DNA from 2 places in the Actinoplanes sp. CA-051413 genome. Region 1 is predicted to be linked to the other one. Evidence: riboswitches for the same ligand, from Rfam matches in the RefSeq annotation. Region 1 holds a riboswitch; the other holds the start of a gene.
What was found. A riboswitch is a leader RNA that binds a small molecule or an ion and turns the genes downstream of it on or off. The one in region 1 is predicted to bind cyclic di-AMP.
Positions count from the first base shown of each region.

Region 1 (7,645 bases):
GGTGCGGCTGCTGAGCCTGCTCAGGAAAGGCGCGGCGCCAGCTTGAGCGCCACCTGCAGCGCCTGGCCGGGCTCCGGGTAACCCCCGTCGGCATCCCACACCTCGGAGAGCACCGCCTGCACAAAACCCCAGGCGACCACCCGGTCGACGGGCATGCCGAGGCCGTCGGCGAAGTGCTCCACCCGGGCCGGCAGCAGCTCCAGCACCGGCTCGTCGCCGTCGAACGGGTTGTAGAGCACCGCCCCGACCTCGTATCCGGGATCGCCGAGCACGCCGTGCGGGTCGATCGCCAGCCACGGCTCCCGGACCGCGGCCAGCACGTTCTCGTGGTGCAGATCCCCGTGCAGGACCACCCGCTGCGAGGCCGAGGCGCACAGGTCGGCCAGCAGCGCCCGGGCCTGCTCGACCAGGCGCCGCGGCAACGGGTCGTCGCCGGGATACCGCGCCAGATGCGCGTCGAACGCCGCGACGCGCGAGGACAACTCCTCCAGCACCAGCCCTTCCGGCGCCGGCCGGTGCAGGCGCCGCATCATGTCGACGAGGACGGCCGTGGCCTGCTCGTCGTGCTCGCGGACCAGCGCCCGCAACGTCCCGCCGGGCTCGGCCCGCTCCAGCAGCAGCGCACCCCGGTCGTCGTCGCGGGCCAGCACCTCGACCGTGCCCCGGCCACCGAAGAAGCCGAGCGTGTCGGCCTCCATCGCGACATGACCGGCCACGGCCAGGCCGAGCTTGAGCACGGCCGGCGACCCGTCGGCCCGCCGCGCCGGCGCGACATAGTTGAAACTCAACGGGTACGGCGCACCGACCGTCAGTCCCCACTCCCGGGCAACGTCCTCGACCAGAGCGGGCAGCTGGGCGAGCCAGCGCCGGCCGTCGTCGCCCCAATTGCCGGTGACGTTGCGGACGAAGGCAGCGGGAAACATGCCCTCCAGTCTCGCAGCACCCTGATCGGACACTTTGGAGCCCACCGCTCTGGTGAGCGGGTTCATCCGCCGGCGCCACATCACCGCGGACGTGGACGACCGGGGCTGAGACTGCCTGCGGGCCGGCGGGAAGTTCCAGCTGGAAGGCAACGCGGGCGGTGACATCCTGGCCTGCGAACCGCCGCGGCTGCTGCGGCTGACCTTCGGCGGGCCACTGAGCCGGGTGGAGCTGCGCCTTTCCCCGGACGGCGCGGAGCGGACCCGGCTCGAGCTGGAGCACACCGTCCCATCGAGATGGCCCGCAGCGGCGCGGGAGCCCTCTCCCTCGGTCCGGGATGGGACGGCGCGTTCCTGGCCCTGGCGCTGTTCCTGCAGGGTGTGGTCGCCGAGGACCCGGCACACCTGGGTGAGCGTCGTCGAGGCGTCCGGCACCGCGGGACCGGAGGACATCGCCGCAGCCAAGGAGGTGTCGCTGGCCCAGTTCGCTCCGGAGCAGGCCTGAAAGGAGAAAGCCGCCACGGAGGTGGCGGCTTTTCCGTCGTGCGTGGTGCGGGCCTCAGCCGGTCGGGCGGCGGATGCCGGTGATGGCCCCGCTGCGATCGATCGACGCCATGCGGACGTGGTCACCCGTGTGCGGTGCGTGCACCATCGTGTTGCCGCCGACATAGATGCCGACATGATGGACCGGACTGCCGTAGAAGATCAGGTCGCCCGGCTGCAGCTGACTGCGGCTGACCGCCCGACCCGCTCCGATCTGGTCACCGGTGAAGTGCTCCAGGTGCACCCCGACCACCGCCCAGGCCACCTTGGTCAGGCCGGAGCAGTCGTAGCCGCCCGGCCCTTCCGCACCGAAGACGTAGGGCTTGCCGATGAGGTCGCACGCCTTCTGCGCCGCCCGGCCACCCTTGTCGTCGGTGTAGTCGACCGGGCACGGGCCGGTCTTGAACGCACCGTCGGAGACGCCGCTCGCCCCGTACGCCCTGATCCGCAGTTTCTGCAGCTCGTCGACCTTCTTCTGGATGTCCTTCTTCTGCTGGGCCAGCGCCTTGTCGCGCGCCGCCACGGCTTTGGTCAGGGTGTCCAGGTCGCGCTTGTCGCCCGCGAGCTGGTCGCGCAGCTTCGCGGCGCCCGAGACCGACTCACGCTGGTGCCGGCTGATCTGGTCGAGGAACGTGAGCTTCTCGGTCAGAGAGGTCGGCGAACCACTGACGACCATGGCCTTCATGGCGCTGGGCGAGCCCTGCATGTAGGCCTTTCCCGCCATGTTGCCCACCTGCGACATGGCCAGGTCGACCTCCAGCTCCAGCGGTGCGAGCCGTTTGTCGATCTTCCGGAGCTGGGCCTGGTTCTTGAGCAGCTGATTGTGCACGTTGTTGTACTGCTCGATGACCGGTTCCAGCTTGTTCCACTGCTCGTCGATCTGCTTTTCGATGCTCGACGGGGACGGTGTCGCATTCGCCACCCCGGGAGTGAGAAGAATCCCGACCGCGACGACGGCGCAGGCGATGCTGCGCAGAATTGCGGCGCTGCGCGCCTCAATCCGTTTCACGTAGGTGCAGTGTCCTTTCTTCCCTCGGCCGCCGACCGGGTTAGCTGACGGGTGCGGGCGGGAAGCGCGCCCGGCCACCGTGCTGCTGGTGGCTTGACCCCAGAATTCGTGGGTCCCCGGTTCGTCTCGCGACGATTAGGCGGTGGCTCGTCAGTTCGCCCGGGTTGGGACGAGGGGGGACTGCCGAGCCGGGCACTACCGTACTCCCGATCAACGGCGATTTGAACCCGGCGGTATCAGGACACACTGCGCCGAACATCGGTTGACGCAGCGTAAGAAATGGCCGTCAAAGCGGCCAGGCCGAAAGCGCCCGGTCCAGCCATGGCAATACCAGAATCACTGTGGGTAATACCAGCAGGCCGACCGCGCCGGTGGCCGCGGCCAGGGTCAAGGTCACGGTGACCGGGCGCGGATCACTCACATTCAGCCGGTCGAGCCGGCGCCGGCGTTCCGCCGCCGCGCTGCCGAGCTCCGCCGGCGCGTCCGGGCTGACCGCGTCGCTGAGCAGCGCCAGAGCTGTGCGCAGCGGCGCCGCGCCGCAGCGCCGCCGGGCGGCGTCGTCGGCGACCATCTCGAGCAGCAGGTGTACGGCGTCGAGCGGCGCCCGGCTGCGCAGTGGCCGCGGCACCGCCCGGTAGAACGCGGTGAACGACTCCATGACCACGTCGTGCCGGTGCCGCAGGTGGGTCTGCTCGTGCGCGATCACCGCGGCCACCTGCTCGGCGTCGAGGACCCGCAGCGCACCGTCGCTGAGCACCACCCGAGGCGAGCGGCCCGGCAGGCAGTACGCGAAAGGCAGCGGCCCGTCCAGCACCCGCAGCCCGGCAGGCACCTCGGCCGGCAGCTCACCGTGGCGCTCGGCACTGTCCAGCAGGTCGACCAGCATCCGGTGCCGGGACCGGCGCGCCCGGGACCGGATGCTCACCCGGACGAGCGACACGAGCAGCCGCACGATGATCACCGCGGCGACGGCCAGCGCGAAAATCAGCGCAGCCGCACCCACCGGCCGGTCCGAACCCAGCTCACTGACCAGTTCCTGCGGTCCGGCCAGCACCACGCCCAGCGCGCAGAGCACCCCAGTGAGGGTGATGCTCTGCCAGAGCGCGACGGCCGCCGCGGGAGCCCGGTCGGGCCAGCGCGCCCCGGCCAGGATGCCCGGCACGACCAGCGACAGGGTCAGCCCGAGAGCGCCGAGCAGCATGGCGGTCACTGCTGTTGTTCTGGGTTTTCCGCTGCGGGCAGGCTCAGCAGAGCGCCCGGGTCCTTCCGTGCCGCCTCGATGGCGGCGGTCAGTGCCGACGGGTCGATCCGGCCGACGAAGTGCGCCAGGGCCGCGTCGCGGACGCCGTCGGGAGCCGCACTGAGGGCGTCGAGCATCAGCGCGGCAGTCATCTCCTCGCGCGACTGCGCGGGGGCATAGCGGTACGCCCGGTCGGCGCGTTGCTGGGTGACGACACCCTTCTTGGCCAGCCGGTCCAGCACGGTCATCACGGTCGTGTACGCCAGCTCGCGGTCGCGGCTCAGCCGTTCGTGCACCTGGCGCACGGTCAGCGGCTCGCCGGCGTTCCACAACTGCGTCATGACCTCACGTTCGAGGTCTCCCAAAGCCATGTGACCCACTCTACTGCACAGCGTCGTACTACGGGGCGTAGTATCTACTACGGAACGTCGTAGAGGGGGCCATCCGTGGACGTGCTCGAGCTGACCCGGCTGCAGTTCGCGGTCGTGACGATCTACCACTACTTCTTCGTGCCGCTGTCGATCAGCCTGGCCGGCACCGCCGCGGGCCTGCAGCTCGCCTGGCTGCGCACCGGTCAGGAGCGCTATCTGCAGCTCACCAAACTGGTCGGCAAGCTGCTCATCGTCACCTTCGCGGTCGGCGTGGTCACCGGGCTGGTGCAGGAGTTCCAGTTCGGGATGGGCTGGAGCAACTTCGCCCGCTTCTACGGCGACGTGTTCGGCCCGACGCTGGCGATCGAGGGCATGCTCGCCTTCTTCCTGGAGGCGACGTTCCTCGCGCTCTGGTACTTCGGCTGGGACCGGCTGCCACGCAAGCTGCACGCCGCCACCATCGTCATCGTCGCGGCCGGCACCGTGATGTCCGCGTTCATCATCCTGGCCGCCAACTCGTTCATGCAGAACCCGGTCGCGTACTCGCTGGACCCGGTGACCGGGCGGGCGCACCTCGACGACTTCGGCGCGCTGCTGCTCAACAAGGTCAACCTGGCCGCGTTCCCGCACACGCTGGCCGGGGCGGTGATGGCCGGCGGGTCGCTGCTCCTGGCCATCGGGGTGTGGCGGCTGCGGGCGGGAGGCGAGGCGGCGTTCCGTACGCTGGCCCGGCTCGGCGCCTGGCTGACCCTCACCGGCGGCGCCCTCACCGCCCTGACCGGCGACCACCTCGGCAAGGTCATCACCGAGGTGCAGCCGATGAAGATGGCCGCCGCCGAGGCCCTGTACGCGACCACCACCGGCGCGCCCTTCTCGGTCTTCGCCGTCGGCGGCCCGGACGGCGGCGAGCCGTTCTTCAGCCTGGAGATCCCCCGCCTGCTGTCCATCCTGGCCAAGGGAAACCCCGGCGCGACCGTGCAGGGCATCGACGACCTCCAGGCCCAGTACGCCGCCCAGTTCGGCCCGGGCAGCTACATCCCGATGATCCCGGTGGCGTTCTGGACGTTCCGGCTGATGATCGGCATCGGCATGCTGGCGGCGGCCGTCGCGGCGTACTACCTGTGGAGCACCCGGCGTGACCGGCAGGCCCACCGGCTGCTGATCCGCTTCCTGCCGCTGATCCCGATCCTGCCCGCCGCGGCCAACACGTTCGGCTGGATCTTCACCGAGACCGCCCGCCAGCCCTGGCTCGCGTTCGGCATCTCCCGGGTCGCCGACGGCATCTCCCCCGGCCTGACCCGCGGCGAGGTGCTCGTCTCCCTGATCGGCTTCGCCGTCGTCTACGGCATCCTCGCCGTCGTCTGGCTGCGCCTGGTCCGCCACCTGTCCCGGCAACCGCTCGAAGCCGCCGCGCCCGCCGCATCCGCCGGCGAGCAGGCACCCGAGCGCGAGCCCGTCCCGGTCTACTGAGGAATCACCATGATGATCACTGTCTGGTTCGCGCTGGTCGTGCTCTGCTGGGTGCTGTTCTTCGTCCTCGAGGGCTTCGACTTCGGCGTCGGCCTGCTCTCCCCGGTCGTCGGCCGCGACGACCACGAGCGGGGAGCCGTCGTCCGCACCGTCGGCCCGTTCTGGGACGGCAACGAGGTCTGGCTGGTCGCCGCGATCGGCGTGACCTTCGCGGCCTTCCCCGACTGGTACGCCGCCCTGCTCTCCGGCCTCTATCTGCCGATGGTGGCGCTGTTGCTGCTGCTCGCCGTCCGCGGGGTGGCGCTGGAGTTCCGCGGCAAGGGCGACGGGCCACGCTGGCGCCGACGCTGCGACGCGGCCCTGGCGGCCAGCTCGGCCGGCATCGTGCTGCTCTGGGGAGCGGTGCTGGGCGTGCTCACCCACGGCCTGGCCCTCGGCCCGGACGGCCAGGTCACCGGTACGGGTCTGAGCCGCAGCACCGCGGCCCTGCTCAGCTGGCCGGCCCTGGCCGGGGCGGGCGCGGCCCTGTTCGCCGCCCTGCTGATCGGGGCGATGTTCCTGACCCTGCGCACCACCGGCCCGGTGCACGTGCGGGCCCGCCGGCTCGGCGTCACCCTGGCCACCGGCGGCACCGCCGTGCTGGCCGCGATCGGCTTCGCCACCGAGTCGCGGCCGGCGCTGGCCGCGGCCGCGCTCTGCCTGGGCATCGCCATGCTGGCCCGCAACGGCCAGGAAGCCCTGGCCTTCGGCGGTACGGCGCTGAGCATCGCCGGCGCCGTCATCACCGTCTTCACCGTGCACGGCGACGTCGTGCTGCGCAGCACACTGGACCCGGCCTGGTCGCTGACCATGACGGGCGCGGCGGCCACCGACTCGGCGCTGCGGCTGATCAGCGTCGTCGGCGTGGTGGTGCTCCCCGGCGTACTGGTCTACCAGGCGTTCTCGTACTGGGTGTTCCGGCGCCGGGTGGCCAGCGAGCGGGTGCCGTCATGAGCCGTGGACCCCTCGACCCCCGGTTGCTGCGGCACGCTCGCTCCAGCCGTACCGGAATCGGGATCTCGGCCCTGCTCGGCGCCGTCCAGGCGGCCGCGACGGTCGCCGTCGCCGTCGCCCTGGCCCGGATCGTCACCGGCCACGACGCGCTGGCGCTGCTGGCCGCGGCCTTCGTGCTGCGGGCCGCGCTGACCTGGGCGGAGCAGGTGGTGGCCCAGCGTACGGCGGCCGCGGTGACCGACGAACTGCGCCGCTCGGCGCTCGCGGCGGCGCTGGACCACGGTCCCGCCTGGGTGGCCCGCTTCGGCGGCAACCGGCTCACCGCCGTGCTGGGCAGCGGCCTGGACTCGCTGCGGCCGTGGTTCTCCGGCTACCTGCCCGCACTGGTCCTCGGCGTGGCGCTGCCACCGCTGGTCATCGTCGCGATGGCCCTCACCGACCTCACGTCGGCACTGATCGCCCTGGTCACGCTGCCGCTGATCCCGGTGCTGGGCGCGCTGATCGGCTGGGCGACCCGCGAGCGGGCCCAGCGGGCCTGGGAGGCCGACGCCCGGCTGGCGGGCCACTTCCTCGACGTCGTGCGCGGGCTGGCGACCCTGCGGGTGTACGGCCGCGCCGACCGCCAGACCACCGTGGTCCGCGACATGACCGACCGGCACCGCGCGGCGACCCTGCGGGTGCTGCGGGTGGCGTTCCTGTCCTCGACGGCGCTGGACCTGGTCGCCACGCTGTCCGTGGGGCTGATCGCCGTCGAGGCGGGGCTCCGGGTGGCCGCCGGCGACCTGACGCTGGGCCCGGCGCTGCTGGTCATCCTGCTCGCGCCCGAGGTGTACCGGCCGCTGCGCGAGATGGCGGCCCGCTACCACGCGAGCGCCGACGCGTCGGCAGTCATCGCGGACGCCGACGAGATCCTGGCACCCTCCGACGCCGATCCGGCCTTCCTGCCGACCGGGGCGGTGCTGGCCGCGGCTCGCGACGGACGCTTCGGCGCCGGTGGCGAACGCCCGGCCGTGTACGCCGCCCGGCTGCGGGTGCGGCACCCCGGGTCCACGGTGGACGCACTCAACCTGGACGCGCTGGCCGTCCGCGAGGGAGAACT
Region 1 covers NZ_CP192100.1:6,124,025-6,131,669, forward strand. The annotation lists gene ACQP2Y_RS28915 (MarR family winged helix-turn-helix transcriptional regulator) at 1-46, shown strand, start outside; gene ACQP2Y_RS28920 (aminoglycoside phosphotransferase family protein) at 21-923, opposite strand; gene ACQP2Y_RS28925 (NlpC/P60 family protein) at 1,480-2,472, opposite strand; cyclic di-AMP (ydaO/yuaA leader) riboswitch at 2,487-2,624, opposite strand; gene ACQP2Y_RS28930 (M56 family metallopeptidase) at 2,759-3,673, opposite strand; gene ACQP2Y_RS28935 (BlaI/MecI/CopY family transcriptional regulator) at 3,679-4,083, opposite strand; gene ACQP2Y_RS28940 (cytochrome ubiquinol oxidase subunit I) at 4,159-5,553, shown strand; gene cydB (cytochrome d ubiquinol oxidase subunit II) at 5,563-6,546, shown strand; gene cydC (thiol reductant ABC exporter subunit CydC) at 6,543-7,645, shown strand, end outside.

Region 2 (7,645 bases), 4.3 Mb from region 1:
TGGAACGCAGCGAGCACCTGCGCCAGCGGGCCGAGGCGGAACGGCAGCGGGCGGAGGCGGAGCACCTGCGGCTGGAACGCCGGATCGCCGATCAGGCGACCGCGGCCGCCGAGGACAGGGAACGCCTGGCCCGGCGGGTGCACGACACGCTCGCGCACACGGTGACCGTGATGCTGCTCCAGACCGAGGCACTGAAGGCCACCACACCGCTTGGCGACGCCGCCCGGGACCGCCTGGACGTGGTTCTGCGGGCCGGCCGGGAAGCGTTGACCGAGGTCCGGGCCGCGCTGGCCGACGCCGACGAAGGCGACCCGGCGACCCGGCTGGCGGCGCGGCTGGAAACCCTGGGCGCGGCGGGGCTACGCCTGGCTGCTGACCCGCCGGACCTGCGGGACGTGCTGGCGCCGCCGGTGCTCGCGGTGGCCGACCGGCTGATCGGCGAGGCCGCCACGAACGCCTTGCGCCACGACGGACCCGGCACCCTGCTCAGCATCAGCACCGAGCGGGGCGCGGAGACGCTGATCCTGCGGATCACCAGCGAGCCCCCGAGCCCGCCGCGACCTCGGGCCGGGCGGGAGGCCGGCGGCTTCGGCCTGCTCAGCCTGGCCGAGGACCTCACCCGGTACGGCGGAAGCCTGGTCCACGGTCCACGCGCCCCGGCCGGCTGGCGGATCGAGGCGTCGTTCCCGCTGCGGGTTGGGACCGCCGTCGCGGGCCGATGACCGTCAGTGCGCGGGGCGGTTCTCCTGCAGCGCACGCAGGACGGCGTTGCTGAGGTTCTCGAGGTAGTCGTCGTCGATCGGGGTGCGCGAGACCGCCAGCCGCCAGTACAGCGGGCCCAGCATCATGTCGACGGCCAGGTCGGCGTTCGTGCCCGGGGGCAGCTCGCCGCGCTCGACGGCCTGGCCCACGATCTTCTCGCCGACGGCCTGCTGGTGGGTGCGCAGCGCCCGTTGCAGCGTCTCGGCGATCTTCGGGTTGCGGGCCGCCTCGGCCATCAGGTCGGGGATGATCTGGGACGCGATCCGGTGCTGCAGGGCCCTGCTCACGATGAACAGGAGCAGTTGCAGATCGCCGGCGAAGCTTCCGGTGTCGGGCATCGGCACGCTACGCTCCGCCACGGCGGAGACGATCTCGAGGACCATCTCCAGCTTGTTGCTCCACCGGCGGTAGATCGCGGTCTTACCGACGCCGGCCCGGCGCGCCACCGCCTCGATGGACAGGCGCCCGTAGCCGACCTCGGCCAGCTCGTTCATGACCGCGTTGCGGATGGCCGCGGTGATGTCCCCGCGGAGCACCGCCGCTCCGGCGGGTGCACGTTTCGCTGTAACCACGAGTGCACTATACGCCAGGACGCAACGGTTGCGTTCCGGCGCTCGTTCGGCTACTTTCGGGGCTGACGTCGATACGACGCCGTTCCATCGCGGCACACTGTTTAGTGTGTTCCCGCGCAAGTCATCCAGGTCCCCCATCCCCAGCGGACCGACCAGATCGGAGCGCCCCATGCCTCAGACGGCGGTCGCCGATTCCGAGACCGGCCTGACGCTCAAGGAGCTGGCCCGTAGACACGGGCTCAGCGCCGCCGGGAAGCTGCCTTCCCTGCCTGAGTACACACGTCAGCTCTGGGCGTACCGGCACTTCATCGCGTCGTACGCCAACGCCAAGGTCGCCTCGTCGCTCGGCAAGACCCGGCTCGGTGTCTTCTGGCAGGTGCTGACGCCGCTGATCAACGCGGCTGTCTACTACTTGATCTTCGGCGTGATCCTGAACACGAAGAGCGGCGTCGACAACTTCGTCGCGTACCTGTGCACCGGCGTGTTCATCTTCGGCTTCACCCAGTCCACGGTGTCGGCCGGCATCCAGGCGATCACCGGCAACCTCGGGCTGATCCGGGCCCTGCACTTCCCGAGAGGCAGCCTGCCCCTGGCCATCACCATGGTCGAGGTCCGCAACACGCTCGCCTCGCTGGCCGTGCTGATGGTCATCGTGGTCGGCTTCGGCGAGCCGATCACCCTGGAGTGGCTGCTCATCGTGCCGATCTTCCTGCTCCAGGCCGTGTTCAACGCCGGCCTGGCCCTGGCCGGGGCCCGGCTGGGCAGCAAGATCCCGGACGTCCGGAACCTCATCCCGTTCGTCATGCGGATGTGGCTCTACCTGTCGGCGGTGCTCTACCCGGTCACCCGCTTCACCGAGCATCTCAGCGGCTGGAAACTGACCCTGGTGGAGGCGAACCCGATGCTGGTGTTCATCGACCTCATGCGGCACGCGCTGATGGAGGACGTGCCGCTCGCGGCGAGTCCCACGGTGATGTGGCTGGAGGCGCTCGCCTGGACGTTCGTGGTGGGTCTCGGGGGTTACGTCTACTTCTGGCGCGGAGAGAAGGGCTACGGCCGTGGCTGACAACATGACCGGCAGCGACCGGCGTGACCCGACGGTCATCGTCGACGACGCCCACGTGGTCTATCGGATCCAGCAGTCGGCGACCCCGGGCACCGGCAGCCCGCTCGCCAGCTTCAAGCGGCTCGTCACCGGCACCAAGCCGGCGACCATGCGCGAGGTGCACGCCATCAAGGGTGTGAGCTTCGTCGCGTACAAGGGTGAGGCCGTCGGCCTGATCGGCACCAACGGCTCGGGCAAGTCCACGCTGCTGCGGGCGATCGCCGGGCTGCTGCCGGTCGAGCGCGGTGCGATCTACGCGGCCGGCCAGCCGTCCCTGCTCGGCGTCAGCGCCGCCCTGATGAACGACCTGCCGGGTGAGCGCAACGTGGTCCTGGGCTGCCTGGCCATGGGCATGTCGCCGGCCGAGGTGAAGAGCAAGACCAAGGACATCATCGACTTCTCCGGCATCAACGAGCGCGGTGACTTCAGCTCGCTGCCGATGCGGACGTACTCGTCCGGCATGGGAGCCCGGCTGCGGTTCGCCATCGCGGCCGCCAAGCAGCACGACGTGCTGCTCATCGACGAGGCGCTGGCCACCGGCGACGCGAAGTTCCGCCGGCGCAGTGAGCAGCGGGTCCGGGATCTGCGCGCGCAGGCCGGCACCGTCTTCCTGGTGAGCCACAGCGAGCAGTCGATCCGCGACACCTGCGAGCGGGCCATCTGGCTGGAGTCGGGCCTGATCCGCGCCGACGGCCCGACCGACGACGTGCTGAAGGAGTACGAGGCCTACGTCAAGCGGTAGGCCCCGCACTCCCCCGGGTCAGCGCATCGACATGTGCACGTGGTTGGTGTGGTCGCTCGACGGGTCGCCGCCGGCACCGGAGTACGACTTCCAGCCGCTGCTAGGCAGCCAGATCCGCCGGTACCAGATGACGTACAGGATGCCGAGCCGGCTCGCGTTGTGGATGAAGTAGTCCGCCAGCCGGTTGCCGTAGTCCTTGCTGGCCCCGGTCGCGTCGCCGCCGAAGCCGCCCTTGTCTGCGGCCCAGTCGCAGGCCCGCCCCTTCGGATGTTCGCCGCTGTTCTGGTGGCGGAAGCAGGCGATGAAGTGGTTGAAGCCGTCCTTCTTCGCCTCCTGCATCGCGTGCAGTGTGCGCGGCGTGATGCAGCCGGTCGTAGTCGGGTCGTTGACGCTGCACGACTCGCTCGGCAGTGAGCCGTCCGAGTTGCGCGGCGCGGGCGCGGCCAGCGAGCTGCTGCCGCCGCCGCTGGAGGAACCGCCGCCGGACGACGACGAGTCGCTCGACCCGCTGGCGGCGTTGGCGGCCTTGAGGGCGCTCTCCGCCTGGTTCTTGCGCTTGGCCATGACGGTGAGCTGGCGCTGCTGCTCGCGGACAGCGGTGTCGATCGCCGTCTTGGCCTGCGCCTGCTGGTCCCGGCTGTCCTTCAGGTCGCGCACCGCGCGGTCCTGCTTGACGGCGATGGTCTCCAGGGTCTGCGCCCGGTCCAGCATGCTGCCGGTGGAGTCGGCGGTGATCATCGCCGTCATCGGCCCGAGCCGCCCGGTGCGGTAAGCCCGCTGGACGATCTCGTCCAGCGCCGCCTGCTTGGGGCCGAGCTGGGTGTCGAGCTCCTTGAGCTTGGCGGTCAGCTCCCGCTGGCGCTTCTTGGAGCGGTCCAGCGCCTCCTGGGCCTCGACGAAGCCCTTGGACGCCGCCTCGAGCTGCTTGATGAGGGACTTCGAACCGCCCTCGCCGTCGTCGCCCGAGTCGCCCGGCGCGGCGAAGGGGCGGGGTGCGGCGGAGGCGGAGGTCGGGGCGGCGAGCGCCAGCCCCGAGGTGGCGACGAGGACCGCGAGCACGGTCGCTAATCGCCGGCGGACAGGGGTGAGCCTCACGAACATTCCTTCCGTCGGCCGCCGACCGAGTTAGCTGACGGGTTCGGGACGGAAGCGATCCCTACCGATCGCGCGGGGGTGCGCGGATCGGATTCACCCCATTACTCAAGTGGTTCCCCGGCTCGCCGTGCGGCGATTAGGCGGCGGTCTGCGCTGAGACCGTGACGAACACTACCCAGCAATGCTAGGAATCGACAGTCGTCACACCGTACGCAATCGATCGTGCACTGATGGTGAGCAATCGACGGAAAGAATGCAACGACTCACATTGATACGTCGTTACGGGCTATGACCTGCGTCATTCCATCGAGCGGTGACGGAAAGTCGTTGCCTGGTAACCGTTTTACCGTTCGCGGCAGCACTGCCACTTCGGCCGTTGTCAGGTAAGCTGGCCGCCGGTCACTGCCAGAAGGCGCTGCCCCCAAGGCGCCGGCAGCCCACCATCTAATCGTCGCAAGATGAGCCGGGGAACCACAGAACTACCGGGGTGAATCCACGAGTCAGTGGTAGGGATCGCTTCCGTCCCGAACCCGTCAGCTAACCCGGCCGGTGGTCACGCGGAAGGATTCTGAATGACGGCAAGACCCCGCCGGTGGCTGATCCTCGCCCTGGCACCGCTCGCCGCGGTCACGATGATGCTCGCGCCCGCATCCCCGGCGAACGCCGATCCGGACGACACCAAGTCGGCCACCGCCGACGACGGCGACGACAACCCGCTGCTGAACGACGTGCTGGACTCCACGGGCCGGCGCTATCTGACAGCCCGGGCGGCAGTCGCCAAGTCGACCAAGACCCAGCTCGGCCTCGCCCTCAAGGTCAAGAACGCCGAGGCGAAGCGCGACCTGCTGCTGCCCGAGGTGGGCGCGGTCGCCGCTCAGCAGTACCGCACCGGCGGCATCTCGACGATGGGCTTCCTGCTCAACACCTCCAGCCCGGACGGCTTCCTCAAGAAGGCGGTCTCCCTGGAGGAGATCAACGCCCTCAACGACGGCAAGCTGCGCGAGCTGGACCAGGCCATCGACGAGGTGACCGCCAACAAGACGCGCCTGGACCAGGAGGTCAAGGCGCAGAAGCAGAACCTCGCGCTGATGGAGAAGCAGAAGGAGTCGGCCGAGAAGGCGCTGGCCCAGGTGGGTGGCACCACGGTGACGGGTGGCTTCGTGCTCGCCAAGTCGCCGAAGGCCGCCCCGGCGCCCCGCAACTCCGACGGTGAGTTCAGCCCGGAGAGCTGCAACGTCGACGACCCGACGACCGGTGGCTGCATCACCGCACGCACCTTCCACATGTACAAGGAAGTGAAGAAGGCGAAGTTCAACCGGTTCGTCGGTTGTCATCGCAACGGCGGCCCGTTCGAGCATCCCAAGGGCCGTGCCTGCGACTGGTCCCTGCAGAAGAGCGGCTTCGCCCGCTGGCACAACCAGGACACCCGCGAGTACGGCAACAACCTGATGGCCTTCCTGGTGCGTAACGCCGACCGGCTCGGCATCCTCTACGTCATCTGGAACAAACAGATCTGGTTCCCGGCCACGGGCTGGAAGTCGTACCACGGTCCCAGTGATCACACGGACCACGTACACGTCTCGATGCTTTAGCGCGGCGAGCGCAGAGAAGCCCCCGTCCTCCGCGAGGAGGACGGGGGCTTCTTCGTTGTTGAATCAGACTCCGGTGTTCCGGCGCACCGGGGCGCGACCGGCCGGCTGGCTGGGCGCGGGGCCCGTCGGCGGCGCCGGCGGGATCGGCAGCACGACCGGCTTCACCTGGGTGATGGTGACCTCCTTGCCGTGGTGCAGCAGGTCCAGACGCGCCGACCCACCGCCGTTGCGCAGCGAGTAGGTGACCTCGTCGGCCGTGACCTCCACCCGCAGCCGCAGGCCGCGCCAGAGCAGCGAGAACTCCAGCGCGTTGATCCGGCTCGGCAGCCGGGGCGCGAAGGAGAGCTGCCCGTTGGAGTCACGCATGCCGCCCAGGCCCGCCACCAGGGCGATCCAGGAACCGGCCAGGGACGCCACGTGCACGCCGTCCCGCGCGTTCTGGTGCAGGTCGTGCAGGTCCATCAGGGCGGCCTCGCCCAGGTAGTCGTGGGCCAGCTCCACGAAGCCCACCTCGGCGGCCATGACGGCCTGGATGCAGGCCGACAGCGACGAGTCCCGCACGGTACGGGCGTCGTAGTACGCGAAGTTGCGGGCCTTCTCCTCGGGGGTGAAGGCATCACCCCGCAGGTACATGGCCATGACCAGGTCGGCCTGCTTGACCACCTGCTTGCGGTACAGGTCGAAGTACGGGTAGTTCAGCAGCAGCGGGTACGCCTCCGGCGGGGTGTTCTCGAAGTCCCACTCCGCCAGCCGGGTGAAGCCCTCCGACTGCTGGTGCACGCCGAGCTCCCGGTCGTACGGGATGTGCACCGAAGCCGCCGCGTCCCGCCACGACGCCGACTCCTCGTCGTCCACGCCCAGCTTGCGGGCGAGCTCCGGGTGCCGCTTGGCCGCGTCCGCCGCGGCGAACATGTTCTGCTGCGCCATCAGGTTGGTGTAGACGTTGTCGTCGACCACGGCCGTGTACTCGTCCGGGCCGGTGACGCCGTCGATGTGGAAGCGGCCGTGCCGGTCGTGGTGCCCGAGCGAGCGCCACAGCCGGGCGGTCTCGACGAGCAGCTCCAGGCCGTAGTCGCGCTCGAAGTCGAAGTCGCCGGTCGCGGAGACGTAGCGCCGCACGGCGTCGGCAATGTCGGCTCCGATGTGGAACCCGGCAGTGCCGGCCGGCCAGTACGCCGAGCACTCCTGCCCGCGGATCGTGCGCCACGGGAAGGCCGCGCCCTGCAGGCCGAGGGTCTGCGCGCGCTCCCGGGCAAGATCCAGAGTGGAGTGCCGCCAGCGCAGCACGTCCGCCGCCGCGGCCGGCTGCGTGTAGGTCAGGGCCGGCAGCACGAAGGTCTCGGCGTCCCAGAACGTGTGACCGTCGTAACCGGGGCCGGTGAGGCCCTTGGAGCCGACCGGTCGCTGCTCGGCCCGGGCACCGGCCTGCAGCGTGTGGAAGAGGCCGAAGCGGACGGCCTGCTGCACCTCCGGGTCACCTTCGACCTTGACGTCGGAGTGGTCCCAGAACGCGTCCAGGTATTCCCGCTGCGCCTCGACCAGGCCCTCCCAGCCGTCCAGCCGGGCGCTGGCGAGCGCCGCACCGACCTGGTCGCGCACGGCGGGCAGCGAGCGGTTGCTCGACCAGCCGTACGCGGCGATCTTGACGACCCGCAGCTTCTGTCCCGGCTCGAGCTTGCAGGCGACCGTGGTGCGCAGCCAGTCCGGGTGGCCCTCGGTGGTCACCGCGTGCTTGCCCGGCGTCTCCACCAGGTGCTCCATCGCCGCGGCCATCCGC
Region 2 covers NZ_CP192100.1:483,194-490,838, reverse strand. The annotation lists gene ACQP2Y_RS02340 (sensor histidine kinase) at 1-722, shown strand, start outside; gene ACQP2Y_RS02335 (TetR/AcrR family transcriptional regulator) at 726-1,334, opposite strand; gene ACQP2Y_RS02330 (ABC transporter permease) at 1,504-2,400, shown strand; gene ACQP2Y_RS02325 (ABC transporter ATP-binding protein) at 2,405-3,181, shown strand; gene ACQP2Y_RS02320 (coiled-coil domain-containing protein) at 3,200-4,282, opposite strand; cyclic di-AMP (ydaO/yuaA leader) riboswitch at 4,280-4,429, opposite strand; cyclic di-AMP (ydaO/yuaA leader) riboswitch at 4,708-4,843, shown strand; gene ACQP2Y_RS02315 (coiled-coil domain-containing protein) at 4,849-5,868, shown strand; gene ACQP2Y_RS02310 (glycoside hydrolase family 65 protein) at 5,932-7,645, opposite strand, start outside.
Region 2: it holds a riboswitch for cyclic di-AMP, as region 1 does, so the genes downstream of both, ACQP2Y_RS02320 (coiled-coil domain-containing protein) here and ACQP2Y_RS28925 (NlpC/P60 family protein) in region 1, are expected to answer to the same signal.